2 regions of the Lentibacillus sp. genome follow, and region 1 is predicted to be linked to the other one. Evidence: predicted binding sites of a transcription regulator. Region 1 holds the regulator's gene; the other holds the start of a gene.
What was found. The regulator LexA, encoded in region 1, represses DNA repair genes until DNA is damaged. The targets are predictions, from matches to a motif close to CGAACATATGTTCG.

Region 1 (7,873 bases):
ACCAGATATTTTTTCCGGCATAATTGTTTCGGGAAAAGTCATCCTGGTTTTTAATCGTTGTCTTATTTGAACCTGCTAAGTCAGCACTGCCTCCAAACAGATATGGTACAGCTTTTGAGACTTCATTCAGGACCTCGCCGGATGAAGCACGGGTAGCTTTCGGATCATCATCTAAGTCATAAATGGGAAGGTTTTTCTCCCAGTTTTCCGGCAGCTCACCCCTTATAGCATGCTCTAATTCATTGCCCGCTTCCGGATATTTTTCTTTATAAGTTTCAAATAAACCGTTCCACTCTTGCTCAGCGTTTTTACCATCTTCAGCAATTTTTTCCCTGAAGTCGTCATACACTTCATCAGGTACATGAAATTCATCATGTTTCCAGCCGTAGTGTTCTTTTGTCAGTTTAACCTCATCTTCTCCCAGCGGGGCGCCATGTGAATCCGCAGAAGCTGACTTATTCGGTGATCCGTAGCCGATGACGGTTTTTACTTCGATCAGTGTCGGCTGATCGGTATTCGCTTTCGCTTCTTTGATAGCGTTGCGGATTTCACTCAAATCATTACCGTCTTCCACCCGGATAACCTGCCAGCCATATGCTTTGAAGCGTTCCTCCGTATTATCCGAAAATGCGCGGTTCAGCTCGCCATCAAGTGAAATGTCATTTGAATCATACAGTGCAATCAGCTTGCCCAATTGTAAATGACCTGCCAGTGATGCGGACTCATGAGAGATGCCCTCCATAAGGTCACCATCACTTACAAGCGCATACGTGTAATGGTCAATAATGGATATATCCTCTTTATTATAGGTTGCTGCAAGATGTGCTTCTGCCATAGCCATACCGACTGACATGGCAATGCCTTGTCCAAGCGGGCCTGTCGTTGCCTCAACCCCGTCAGTATGGTGGACTTCAGGATGGCCCGGTGTTCTGGAATCCCACTGACGGAACGACTTCAGATCATCAATGGTGACATCATAGCCTGATAAATGCAGCAGTCCATATAAAAGCATCGATCCATGACCTGCTGATAAAACGAAGCGGTCCCGGTTAAACCATTTGGAATTACCAGGGTTATGGGTCATGAAATCCGTCCATAATGTATACGCCATCGGTGCAGCGCCCATTGGGAGACCGGGATGACCGGAGCTTGCGTTTTCTACTGCATCAATTGCCAAAGTTCTGATTGTGTTAATGGATAGCTGTTCGATTGTTTCTGACAAAACGATACCCCTTTCCCTTGTTAACATTGATTCGTATCCTTTTTAATTCTATAATGAAACTGTTATTGTAACAAGTCATAACATGATTAATGTTTTTTGTTCTTATCTTGTAAATCACGCACTTTTTTCGGCGTGACATCCCTGCCTTCAGGATCCTTTACGGTCATTGACTTAAACTGATTTTTGAAAGATTTTCGGACATTCTGCAAATATTCTTCGCGGAGCTCCTTTTGTTCAGTCTGTTCCTTAACAGTTAAGCCTTCTTCTTTTGACTTTTTAGCTAATTGATTTATCCGATTAAGCTTTTCTTCTGAAATCATAGATGAAACCTCCTGAAAATCAATAAAGGCAAGAACAATATGACTGTTCCTGCCTTCTAATACTACACGTCAATTTATTCATATTCAAGTGTCGAGATATTCCTGATATCTGCGGTGCACAGTCGCTTTTGAAACAGAGTGCCCCAATCCATTCAATGTATCAGCAATTTCCCGGAAGGTGAGCTCATGCTGTCTCAACCGGACGACTTCTTCAATCGGAAATTCTTTTCGTTCTTTTCCCGGAGCCTTGTTGCGGTTTGACAGATTCTTGCTCGGATCAAATCCATTCTCAACGGCTTTCTTCATACCCCGCTTAATTTTTGCATTATGAATCTTCCGTTGATATTCCTCCACAATACTGACAATCTGCAGCAGCATTGAATCTGCTTCAGACAATTCCAGTTCGCCTTCATACAAAGACGTATAAATATTGACATCCAATTTTCGGAGTTGATGATACAAAGCAATTTTGGTATTCCCCCGCCCCAACCTCGTTTCATCCTGAATAAGCAAACAGTCCGCCCGTTCGTCAGAAAAATAATCCAGCATCCGAAAAACGCCTTCCCGGCTTATTTCATAGCCGCTCGCCTGTTCTTCAATACATTCCGCGACTGTAAAATGATAGGCACCGGCAAGCTTCATCAGTTCTTCTTTCTGCCTTTGCAATGATGTTTCCTGAATTTTTTTATCAGTACTGACCCGGCAATAAATAATTGCTCTCAATTTAATATCCCCTTATAAAGGTTGTTCAAAAGTCCGGTAAAAATGACACATCGAATTTCTTCGTTGGCTTATTGCTCCACTGCTCGAAACCGCGCCGTCTCGAACTTTCTGCCCTCTTTATCCTCCTTTTTGAACACCCACTTATATGTTATCCGCTTGTGATCATCGAAAAATATAAAAATATTAATGCAGATGTAAAAGCTACTAAATAAAATATATCAGTTTTCGTTATTCTTTCAAACATACGAACCATCCTTTCCTTTATAATGACAAGAACTTTTGTTCGGTTTTACCTATTATTATATACGAACAAATGATCTTGTCAACAGTTTTTTCGAACGAATGTTTGCTTCACTGAGATGAACATGCTATACTTACTTCAATAAATAATATGTGCGAGGTGTTTAATTGATGACGAAACTTTCAAAGCGGCAGGAAGCCATTCTCGATTATATAAAAGAGCAAGTGGGCGAAAAGGGTTATCCGCCGTCGGTCCGGGAAATCGCAGTGGCTGTGGGGCTTGCTTCCAGTTCAACCGTACACGGCCATTTGGCACGGCTGGAAAGTAAGGGGTTTATCAGACGTGACCCTACAAAACCACGGGCAATTGAAGTTTTAGATCTTTCAGAAGAAAGCAATATCCCAAGGGAAGAACCGCGATATGCGCCTGTTATCGGAAAGGTAACCGCTGGCATTCCAATTACCGCCGTGGAAAATATTGAAGAATTTGTTCCTTTGCCAAGTTCGGTAACAGGTACTGATGAGAATCTGTTTGTACTCGTTATTGAGGGAGAAAGCATGATTGAAGCAGGTATATTGGACGGGGATATGGTCATCGTTAAGCAGCAGACTACAGCACAAAATGGTGATATCGTAGTCGGTATGACCGATGAAGATGAAGCCACTGTAAAGCGATTCTTTAAAGAAAAAGACCACATTCGCCTCCAGCCTGAAAACGCAACGTTGGAGCCGCTTATCTATCAAAATGTGACCATTTTGGGCAAAGTAGTCGGTTTGTATCGTAATGTTGAATAGAACAGTAATAAAAACTTAACTGCTTTATAGACCATATTTTATTACTGTAGTTTTATTCAGTTATTGCAGCTATATAATATTCATTCAGTGGGATACTTTTTTCCCCACTGCATGTTAGTTGAAGGAATCGGACTTTACGGGCAGCTAATCCCCCACTTATCTTTCCTGGCTTCCTTGAAATATTGAAGTGAGGGTCTTCCTGCCCGTTAAGGCAGAATAAAACAAGGCTTGGCCATCACAGCAACATGATGCCAAGCCTTGTTTTTAATGTAAATAACATTTGGAATTTTAATAGGTTGTCAAATACTGCTCCCTCTCCCATGGATGAACAGTCGTACGGAACATATCCCATTCAATCGTTTTTGCTTCAACGAAATGTTCATATAAGTGTTCGCCCAGTGCTTCAACAACCGTCTCATCTTTCTGCATTTCCAACAAAGCGTCCTTAAGTGTTTCAGGCAAACTCTTGACACCATTCGCTTCACGCTCTTTTTTGTCCATATCGTATATGTTCTGATCAACTGATTCAGGCGGTGTTAATTTGTTTTCAACACCATCCAGTCCGCTTGCAAGCAACACTGACATCGCCATATATGGATTGGCGGCAGGATCAACACTTCGCACTTCAATACGGGTGCTTAAACCGCGGGAGTACGGAATGCGGACAAGCGGACTCCTGTTTGTGCCGGACCACGCTACATAACATGGCGCCTCATAGCCTGGAACCAGTCGTTTATACGAATTAACCGTCGGATTCGTAACTGCTGTGAAGTTTGTGGCATGTTTAATTACCCCGGCAGTGAACTGATAAGCAACATCGCTTAATTGCATTTCCCCATCTTTATCAAAAAACGCATTTTCGCCATTCCTGAATAAAGACATATTGACATGCATTCCGGAACCATTGACCCCGAAGAGCGGTTTTGGCATAAAGGTCGCATGCAGGTTATGTTTTCTTGCAATTGTCCTGACGACCAATTTAAATGTTTGAATATCATCGGCATGTTTAACAGCATCTGAATACTTAAAATCAATTTCGTGCTGACCTGGTGCACCTTCGTGATGTGATGCTTCAATTTCAAAACCCATTTCTTCCAGTTCCAGAACAATATCCCGCCGGCAGTTTTCACCCAGATCTGTTGGTGCCAGATCAAAATAGCCGCCGCGATCATTCAGTTCCAATGAAGGCTGGCCCTTCTCATCCAGTTTGAACAGAAAGAATTCCGGTTCTGTACCTATATTGAACGCATCAAAACCGAGCTCTTCCATTTTCTGAAGCTTTCGTTTTAAATTGTAACGCGGGCATCCCGCAAATGGGGTCCCATCAGGATTATATATATCACAAATAAACCGGGCCACTTTCCCTTTTTCCGAGGTCCATGGAAATACCACAAATGAATCCAGATCAGGATGCAGGTACATGTCGGATTCCTCAATACGGACAAACCCTTCTATGGATGAGCCATCGAACATCATTTTATTGTCCAAAGCTTTATCCAATTGACTGAGCGGAATCTCAACATTTTTGATATTTCCAAGCATGTCGGTAAATTGAAGCCGGATAAATCGGACATTTTCTTCCTCGATTCGTTTCATGATTTGTGCTCTCGTTAAGCCTGATGCCATTTAATTTCCTCCTAAGTCATTTTTAACAGCATATCAATCGACCACCATAAACCTTATTCCTTTATATTAGAGACATCGGAACGCTATGTAAAGTTATAACACTAACGTAAATTTTTCAGACCTGCTCTCAGTCGGTTAAAAATATTAATTCTTTCTCAACTAAATGATTAACTGCTGATTCAAGCGCAATTTTCACATGAGCATATGTTAACCCCCCTTGCACAAATGCTGTATATGGTTCCCTGATCGGGCCGTCTGCAGTCAATTCAAGACTCGCACCTTGTATAAACGTACCAGCCGCCATAATGACCTCATCCTGATAACCGGGCATTCCGCTCGGGTACGGGGTAACAAAGGCGTTAACCGGTGAATTTTGCTGGATCGCTTGGCAAAATGCAACCATGTTCTCCGCATTGTTAAAAGTAACCGTCTGAATCAGATCTGTACGAAACGTTTCATAACCCGGGCTTGTCCGAAAGCCTGCCAATTCTAAAAATCTCGCCGTCAAGACAGCACCTTTTAAAGCTTCCCCAACAATGTTCGGTGCCATAAAAAGACCCTGAAACATCTCCTGTAAGGTGTTAAATGTTGCACCAGTTTCCTTTCCAAGTCCTGGTGCTGTCAGGCGATTGGCACATTGTTCTACATACGATTCTTTCCCGGCAATATATCCGCCCGCACGGACAAGTCCGCCTCCCGGGTTTTTAATCAGCGACCCTGCGATAACATCTGCACCTGCATGCAGTGGTTCGCGTTCCTCAGCGAACTCGCCATAGCAATTATCAACGAATATAATCGCGTGTTCATTTATCGATTTGACAAAGCGGACCATTTCTTCAATTTCGCTGATTGTAAAAGACGGTCTGTCGTCATAACCTTTTGAACGCTGAACGCCAATTACTTTCGTTTTTGGAGACAGTTTTCGCCTGACTCCGGGATAGTCAACTGAGCCGTCATCCAGTAAATCGACCTGATTATATGTAATATGAAAATCGGCTAATGAGCCACTATGCTGACCGTTTATGCCAATAACCGTTTCTAATGTGTCGTAAGGTTTACCGGTAATATACAACAATTCCTCGCCCGGCCGCAAAAGGCCGAACAGAGCGGTTGATATGGCATGAGTCCCGGAAACGATCTGCGGTCTGACGAGCGCATCTTCCCCTCCGAACACATCAGCATAGACTCTTTCCAATGTTTCCCGGCCCAAATCATCATATCCATAACCAGTGGTCGAATAAAAATGAGTATCACTGACACGGTTGGATTTGAAAGCATCAAGCACCCGCCTCTGACTCATTTCGGTTACCGCTGAGATATTTGCGTGCTGCTGTTTACAGTCATGTTCTGCCTGTGTTATTAAATTTTTCAACATCAATAACTTAATGCTCCTTTAATAAGCTTTTCAGAGGATGACTTTGCCGGATATACCCACTGATAGAGTATACATTTGCATTTTCCCGAAAAAAACGCTCTGTGACGATTGTTTCCTGATCCAATCGGTACAGCAATTTTCCCTGGTCGGGATTTAAATTCACGGTATACCAGTCCCATTCATCCTTCAATGTTTCCTCCAGCTTCCTCAGCAGCCGGTGGATGTCTGACGGTTCAAGTGCGCTAATGAAAATATTGGGATGATGCATCGGAATAAAATCCTCATCAATAAGATCTTTTTTATTATACACCATCAGCTTCGGTATAATATCAGCATCCAGATCGTGAAGTAAGTTGTTCACTGTCTTTTGCTGCTGTTCTAAATCGGGATTTGCTGCATCAACCACATGCAGGATGAAATCTGCCTCGGTCACTTCTTCCAGCGTTGACCTGAATGCGGCAATCAATGATGTTGGCAGGTCTTGAATAAATCCTACCGTATCTGTTACCAAAGTCTGAAAACCTGATGGCAGCTGGATTCTGCGTGTCAAAGGATCCAGTGTGGCAAATAATTGATTCTCGACCAGCGCATCGCTTTGTGTCAGCTGATTAAATAAAGTCGATTTTCCAGCATTTGTATAACCTACAATAGCTACCTGAAAAACGTCGTTTATTTTTCGGCGCCTGCGGTATTGTTCCCGCTGCCTGACGACTTGTTTTAACTTTCTTTTAATATCATCAATCCGGCTTCTTATATGGCGTTGGTCCGTTTCGAGCTTTGTCTCCCCCGGTCCCCGTGTTCCTATTCCTGCCCCCAGACGTGACATTTCCTCACCTCGTCCGCGGAGTCTTGGCAAGGTGTACTCCAGCTGGGCGAGCTCAACCTGCAATTTACCTTCTTTTGTCCGAGCACGCTTAGCGAAAATATCCAAAATTAACTGACTTCGGTCAATGACTTGAATGCCAATGTGATCAGTCAGATTACGCAATTGTCCCGGTGATAGCTCATCGTTTGAGATAACTAAATCAGCATCCATTTCCTCTGCTGTCTCCCGTATCTCATCCATTTTTCCTTCGCCGATATAAAAGGCAGGGTGAATTCGCTGCCGATTTTGGGTGATCACTTTATCAACAGAACCCCCTGCCGTTTTAGAAAGCGACTTAAGTTCGTCAAGTGAAGATTCAAAACGCATATCATTATCTCCGGGCATTTTTACAGCTATTGCTATTATCCTTTCCTGCATGTCAAAACCTCTTCTCTAACCAATTGGTGTATCCAATATTTATCATAGCAAAGAACAATTCTCACTACAATTCGACTTCATTCAATGTCAAGACACAAGTCCTCGGCGGTTAAGTAAATCAGATCGTTAACTGAAAATGTCTCCTTCGTTAATAATCTCATTGCATGAAGTCTGATGGATTGCTCAACAACATTACGAATGTACCGTGCATTAGAAAAATTGTACTGCGTTTGGCGTTTCACTTTATATAAATGTGTCCGCAGCTTCCATTCGGCTTCTTTTGTCAGCTCATATTCCCTGCTCTGGACCATTTGTTCCGAAATCTTTAT
Region 2 (7,873 bases), on a different contig from region 1:
AATGATATCACTGTACTCCGACCCCATAACCTGAAGCGCTTCACGTATCGTATCTGTCGCTTCCTTATATGTTGTCGCCGGATTAAACCCCGGATCAAGCGGCGCTTTCAGATCGGCGTAGCGCATTTCCTCAAGTCCGAGTTTTTCCTTTTTCAGTTTCGCGAAACGGCGCATATGTGGTGCCAATTCTTCCTGGATGACATCCAGCTGATTATGATACATATCTTTGGTTACCTGCTGTGGCTGAAGCAGCATATCCGTTACCGAATTATAGGTGCGCAGGCGTGACATTGTAACCTGTCTTGTCACTTCAGTAGCGTATGTTGCCGCATACGTGTTTTTGTATTGGTTCAGTGTTTTAATAAATGAGTCATACGCATTTCTGCGGGTATCTGTATCAGCTGATAATTCGTAACTGTCCTCGAAAAGAGCGGCTGACATTGGCAGCTCATTGCCATCACCGTCCTTTATAGGATCAAATTGCATGTCAGCGGATTTGCTCCGTTCATAGATCATGAATGGTGCACTATGTACCTCATCAAGTGCAGCGAGTGTTTTTTCAATTTCAGGCGCCAGCGTGAACGGTTTTTTCTCCAATATGTCATCAAGCATTTTCCGGTACGTTTCCAGCTCCGGTTCTTCGCTTATGAAATGGTCGATCATATCGTCCGTTAATTGCAGCAGTTCATTTTCAACGAAGGATAATTTCGCACCAATCGCGGCCATTGCAGCTGATACTTTGGCGGAATCCGCCTGGTTTTGCGGGTCAGATCCGTCGGTACTCGATTTCAGATTGGCGTATGTCGCTACACGGATCAGTCGCTTTTCAAAATTTTTCTTTGCTTTCAGACCGTTTAACAGATTTTCGGCGCTTAATACCAGCTTGCCTTTAAATTGGGTAACATCACTGACATTTGCCTGAAGGGCCTTTAATTCATGTTCCCATTCTTCGCGGGAAGCAAATAAGTCAGTTAAATCCCATGTCTGTTCTTCAGGCACTTCAGTTCGTGTCATACGTTTCGTTTGTGTGGTCATAACATTACTCCCTTCCAGATTATTTCGCTTCTCTAATAAATTATAGAATAAAAATAACTGATTTAACATCATTTCCGAGATTTTTATAAAAAATCACGGGATAAGTGTCCGTTTTACAGTGAATAATTATGAAAGCATAAAAAAATACAACTGTATCAAAACAGCTGTATCAATGGAAAGGCAGTGGATAGTACAGTAAAATGAAAATGAAGTTTCACTTTATCTCGCAGGATGGTCACATTCGTCACAAAGGTTGCCGTAACAGTCAGCTTTCTCATACATCTCGTGACCGCAATTGCGGCATTTTTTTCGCGGCAGATTTCTGAAAAACTCAACAACGTTCATCATGTCTAACATCCCCTTTTGATTTGGTAAACTCATTGTATTATAACAGTATGCAACATGTCAATACTGTGTTACAACAAAATTTAAATTTGAGGTGATTTTTTATGAAAATAACGATTGTCGGCTGTTGGGGCGGGTATCCTGCGCCGGGCGGAGCAACGTCAGCATATATGCTGGAAAAAGATGATTTTACATTACTGATTGATGCCGGAAGCGGTTCATTGTCAAAACTGCAAAACATGAGACATGTCATGGATCTTGATGCGGTCATTCTGTCCCATTATCATCATGACCATGTAGCCGATATCGGCGTTTTGCAGTATGCATGGCTGGTCCAGTCCTATATTCATGAAAGCAATGAAATCCTGCCGATATATGGTCATACGGAAGATAAGGAAGGATTCAAGTCATTAACACATAAAAAAACAGAAGGAGTCGCATACGAGCCAAGCGAAACATTGGAAACTGGCCCGTTCTCCATCACGTTTTTAAAGACGGAACATCCGGTGCCATGCTACGGCATGCGGATCACCGATGGAAGAACGACACTTGTTTACACCGCCGATACCGCCTTTAAGGAAGAATGGTATGAGTTTGCCAAAGATGCGGATTTCTTAATTGCGGACTGTAACTTTTATGAAGATCAGGATGGCTCATCGGCAGGGCATATGACAAGCAAGGAGGGGGCTGTGATCGCTGATAAAGCAAATGTCGGAAAATTGATTCTCAGCCATCTGCCGCAATATCGTGACAACAATGATCTGGTAAAAGAAGCAGAACAATACTTCGACGGGAGTATTGAACTCGCAGCAGAAGGTCTCGTGTGGGAAAAGTCGTAATTTTTGCCTGAAACCGATATTTTTATTAGACTACAAAATAGGACGTTAGAATTACAAAGGGAGGACGGATCATGAAATTTATTGATAACCAGGGCATTACCGATCCGGCTATAAATCTGGCAATCGAAGAATATATTTTGCAGAATTTCGGGGAAAAAGATACATATTTATTATTTTATATCAACAACCCCTCGATTATCGTCGGCCGGAATCAGAACTCAGTTGAAGAAATCAATACCGAATACGTGGATGATAACGGCATTAAAGTTGTCCGCAGGCTTTCCGGCGGCGGTGCGGTCTACCATGATCAGCAGAATCTTAATTTCAGTTTTATTACGAAAGATGACGGGGAAAGCTTCCAGGATTTCGAGAAATTTACCCAGCCTATTGTTGACGCACTGAATAAGCTGGGGGTGCCTGCTGAAATGAAAGGACGGAATGATCTGGCTGTTGAAGGCCGCAAAATTTCCGGGAATGCCATGTTCTCAACAAAGGGACGCATGTTCAGCCATGGTACATTGATGCTTGATTCAGAAATTGAAAATGTCGTATCAGCCTTGAATGTAAATAAGGAAAAAATCGAGTCAAAAGGCATCAAATCAATTCGCAGCCGTGTCGCCAATATCTCTGAGTATCTTGATGAAAAGATTTCGATGGACGAGTTTAAAGAAATGATTCTGAAATACGTTTTTGATGTGGAAGATGTCAAAGATGTGCCACAGTATGAGCTGACTGAAGCCGATTGGGAAGAAATCCATAAAATCTCGGAAAACCGCTACCAAAAATGGGAATGGAACTATGGCAGGTCACCTAAATTCAACGTGCAGGCATCACATAAGTTTGATGCTGGTCTGGTCGATGTTCGTCTTGATGTTAAAAACGGGATGATTGAAAACTGCAAAATCTACGGAGACTTTTTCGGATTGGGAGAAATAAGCGATCTTGAAAATGAATTGACAGACGTACGCCATGAGCGTAAAGCAATCCAGGAAGCACTGGCAGATGTTGATGTCCCGTATTACCTTGGCAAAATTCCAAAAGATGAATTTATTAAATTGCTGTATTAATACAGTGCAAAGCCGGCTCTATAATTCATGGGCCGGTTTTTAAGTCAGTTTTGGCAAGCGCTTTCTCTTGAATTTCCATAGTTGCTGTTTTACAATAAAATGAATGATTATTCATTCAATTCAAGGAGAGAGAAACTGTGAATATAACTAAACAATTAACAATGACCGCGAGAAAAAACCGTCACAAACCAGCCTATATTTTCCAGGACCAGGAAACAAGCTATATAGAGCTTGAAGGCGCCGTGACAAAATTTGCTTCTCGGCTGCAGCAGCTTGGCTATAAGAAAGGGGACCATATTGCCCTTGTCGTTGGAAATAGCCCATATTATATTATCGGGTTATACGGCGCATTGCGTATGGGTGCCGTAGTCATTCCGGTCAATCCAATGTACACATCACATGAAATGTCTTACATTTTGCGGAATGGGGATGTGAAAGCAATCATCACAATGGATGTGTTATTGGAGAAATTTGAGCCGATTGCAGATCAGCTTCCTGATGTCCGGTATTACATAACTTGTGAAAGCGGTGCCGATATAGCACACGACAAAAGTCCGTTATCAGCAAAAATGAAATCGTTTACGCAAATGATCGAGGAAGGCAGCCTGGGGTTTGACGATCCGGGATCAGATGATGAGGATACGGCGATTATTCTTTACACCTCTGGAACGACGGGGGAACCAAAGGGCGCCATGCTGTCCCATAAAAATATTTACTCGAATGCGAAAGACGTTGCTGATTATTTAACCATTAACGGGGAAGATCGGGTGATCGCTGCATTGCCGATGTTCCATGTGTTCTGTCTGACGGTTGCGGTGAATGCACCGCTGATGAATGGCGGAACGGTATTGATTATGCCGAAATTCTCACCACAGGAAGTGTTCCGGGTTGCGCGTGTTCATGAAGCAACCATTTTTGCAGGTGTGCCGACTATGTACAATTATCTGCTGCAAAGTGCCGAAAACGGTCAAAGTGATTTTTCTGGCATCCGTTTATGTATTTCCGGTGGGTCAGCGATGCCGATTTCACTGCTGAAAGGTTTTGAAAAGGCTTTCGATGTCAAGGTTTCTGAAGGTTACGGGCTGTCGGAGTCCTCACCGGTTACATGTTTCAATCCGCTTGACCGTCCGCGCAAGCCGGGTTCAATTGGGACCAGTATTCTCAATGTGGAAAATAAAGTTGTCGACGAGTTCAGCGAGGAAGTGCCGCCTGGTGAAGTCGGCGAATTGATTGTTCGTGGTCCGAATGTTATGAAGGGCTACTATAAAATGGAGGAAGAAACGACTGCAGCGTTAAGAGATGGCTGGCTCTACACCGGTGACATGGCACGAATGGATGATGAAGGGTATTTTTATATTGTCGACCGGAAAAAAGATATGGTTTTGGTGGGTGGATTTAATGTATATCCGCGCGAGGTGGAAGAGGTGCTTTATGACCATCCCGGTGTAGCGGAAGCGGCTGTGATTGGAACACCGCATCCCGAATCAGGCGAATCCGTTCTTGCTTTTATTGTCGCAAGCGATTCTTCATTGGATGAAGCGGCTTTATTGGAATTTTGTAAAGGACATCTGGCCAAATATAAAGTTCCGTCGAAAATGGAATTCATGGACGAACTGCCGAAGAACACGACAGGGAAAATATTGCGGAAGAACCTGCGTGAATGGATAGCACAATAAGCGCAGAGGTGTTCCGGCAACGCGGAGCACCTCTTCTGTTTTTTGAACACGCACTTTCGGGGTAATTTTAAGAAAATAGTGAAATTTATATTGTCTTTTTTATTTAGAATTGGTAAATTATAGGTATACCTCTTTCTTTTCATGATACATGAAAGGATGAAAAAAGAATGATAGATAATTTTTATTCTTCATCACACGAAGTGACTCCCCTTACAATGGCAGTTATCGCGCAGCAGAATGAAAACGGAAGTACCAGTACACTGGTTTTGGAAGAGCACGAAGAATATTCTGTTCCCCACCCCCCAAGTAAAATTATTGATTATGCATGCAAGTTCTTTGGGAGCAGCCTGCGTGGCAGACAGGATGGAACACGCGGCATTTGCGGTATCACACATAAAGCCCCCGTCTCCATTGATCCAACCAGCGGCATGTATTTTTTTCCCACGACTTCGCCTGCCAACCCAAAATGTTCATGGATTGCCCATTCACATATTGACCAGGTAAATCAGGGCCCGGGAAGGCAGACGGAGATAGTTTTTAAGAATCATAAATCCATTCTTTTTGAAATTTCATTTGGTTCAATGCTCAATCAGGTGCAGCGGACGGCGCAATACCGGTATTTATTGGACAACCGTATCAAGTATTTGCAGAATCATGCTGCTGATAAAGTGGCAGAGCCTTTTGCATAAGTTCCTGAATGATCGTTTCCACTTTTTTGCGGATTGCCGGGTTAAAATAATTTCGCTTCTCTTCACGTCCCCTGCAAAGAAATAAGTAAGATGAAAAGGAATCATTTTTATTCAGTGTAACGACCCGAATCTTTTGATCCTGCATCGCTTTTTGCAGCCTTCTGCGTTCATTTGCGGCTTCGGTATTCATTTTTTCCAAAAGGTCTATATAAGGTTCTTTTATTTTAAATGTGCCGTTCCGGATGTTGTAAAGATCCTGCTGAATAACCACCATCGCCATTGAAAGAAACAGGAAGCGTGAAGCAAGCTGTAATTCTTCGTCATTCAGATAGCGCATGTCATCCCCTCCGTAACCGAACATTAGTTCTGCATTTTATTATATGATAAAATGAACAAAAAATACACTAAAAAATTTTATATAAGGTAAAATGGAGAGAAAGAGGTATATACAGCCTTGTCAAAAGGCGTACCAAAGTAAAATTTTCGGTAATGGCTGCTGAATCTACGAATGACGGATAAATTAAAACAAAAACAGTTATACTGGAAAATAGACGAAAAAGACGCTTCAGATTAAGGGGACAAAGATACATGTATTTGTTAAACGTCAGCATTATGGACTGGAGAATTTGGCTTGAGCAGGACAAGTTGGACGAGTATCTCCAGCATTTGTTAAATGAATACGAAAGTCTGGGGCCTTTACCGGGCATTCTTTTGCCATTTATTGAGGCCTTCCTCCCATTTTTGCCACTGATTGTGTTCGTAATGGCCAATGCAGCGGCTTATGGTCTGTGGAAAGGTTTTATATTATCGTGGGCAGGGGCATGCGTCGGTGCGATAATGGTATTTTTACTTATTCGAAAACTTGGGGACAAACGGTTATTCAGGGCAATAAGCCGGAACAAGCAAGTGGTTCGAGTGACCACTTGGGTGGAGCGGCATGGTTTCGGTCCGCTCTTTCTATTAATGTGTTTTCCATTCTCCCCGTCGTCGGTGATCAACGTTGTATCGGCGCTGTCAAAAATTAATATACGGCAGTTTATCCTGGCGGTACTCATGGGTAAGACGGTCATGATTTTTTCGATTGCCTTTGTCGGTTCGAGCATCGTTGAATTTGCACAGAAGCCGGTCAGAACAATTGTTGTCGGAGTTTGTATTGTCCTGTTCTGGCTGTTTGGGAAATATATTGAGAGGCGTCTGCAACGAAAGACGATCATAAGGGAAATTTCCGAGCGTGAACAGGTTAAAAAGTGAATAAACAGGGTAGACTAGTATAAGTGGAATGTCGCCAAGAAACTTGTCATACCCTGGAGGAAACTGAAATGAATAAGAGATATTTTCGTAAAATAATGCCGGTCATACTATTTGCATTGGTTCTGGCCATTATTTTCCGGTCTAACTTGTTTGCTAGTTATATTGTCAATGGCGAATCAATGGAACCAACGTTGTATGACGGCAATCTATTGATGGTCAATAAAGTGGTTTATAACCTGACAGATATAGAACGCTTCGATATTGTTGTGTTCCATGCGGATGAACAGGATGATTATGTCAAGCGGGTCGTCGGTTTGCCCGGCGATGAGATTGTTTACAAGGATGATAAATTGTATATTAACGGTGAATATATAGAAGAACCTTTTCTGAAGCGATTTCGAAAAATGAGCGATAAAGAGCCATATACGAAAGATTTCACGCTGGAAGGTGTCACTGGAAAAACCGAAGTGCCTGAAGGAAAACTGTTCGTGATGGGAGATAACCGCGGCGAAAGTCTCGATAGCCGTGAAATCGGGTTTGTTAACGCCGAAACAATTGTCGGGAAAGTGGATGTCAAGTACTGGCCGTTCTCAGAAATGCAATTAAGTTTCGGGGAAAAGTAGAAACTTCATTCAGTGGGCGCTTTTCCCACTGAATGTTAGTTGAACAAATCGGGCATTTATAGATCGTCAGCCGTTATTATCCGGCCGTTTGCTGGAATGAAAAACATACGTTTGTAAAGTGTCTAAAACCTGTTTCTCTGTTAAAATGAGAAATAGGTTTTATTATTTTATAGTGGCATAGGTGAGACCCCGCAGGGCGTCAGCCTGAGGAGGCTCACCAGCCGCCCGCGGAAAGCGGCGTGTATTTTCGGAGCGGTAGAAGACGCACCAACTTATACCTTAAGTTACGTCGCAGCTTATGGATTTTGTGTTATAATCAACAATCTTTTAGAAAACAGCCTATTATTT

Region 2: a site for LexA is predicted at 6,006-6,019, ahead of VK097_RS10675 (YhjD family protein). Genes of this name have one in related genera too.

What each region holds. Positions count from the first base shown of each region.
Region 1 is NZ_DATGTT010000065.1:9,306-17,178, reverse strand. Features, by position in the region: gene tkt (transketolase) at 1-1,222, opposite strand, end outside; gene VK097_RS11540 (DUF896 domain-containing protein) at 1,309-1,542, opposite strand; gene VK097_RS11535 (YneB family resolvase-like protein) at 1,627-2,265, opposite strand; gene lexA (transcriptional repressor LexA) at 2,677-3,300, shown strand; gene glnA (type I glutamate--ammonia ligase) at 3,589-4,926, opposite strand; gene VK097_RS11520 (methionine gamma-lyase family protein) at 5,054-6,301, opposite strand; gene hflX (GTPase HflX) at 6,309-7,544, opposite strand; gene spoVK (stage V sporulation protein K) at 7,622-7,873, opposite strand, start outside.
Region 2 is NZ_DATGTT010000060.1:35,725-43,597, reverse strand. Features, by position in the region: gene pepF (oligoendopeptidase F) at 1-1,035, opposite strand, end outside; gene yhfH (protein YhfH) at 1,255-1,383, opposite strand; gene VK097_RS10695 (MBL fold metallo-hydrolase) at 1,485-2,219, shown strand; gene lplA (lipoate--protein ligase) at 2,291-3,286, shown strand; gene VK097_RS10685 (fatty acid--CoA ligase family protein) at 3,424-4,962, shown strand; gene VK097_RS10680 (competence protein ComK) at 5,130-5,651, shown strand; gene VK097_RS10675 (YhjD family protein) at 5,599-5,988, opposite strand; gene VK097_RS10670 (TVP38/TMEM64 family protein) at 6,240-6,902, shown strand; gene lepB (signal peptidase I) at 6,971-7,525, shown strand.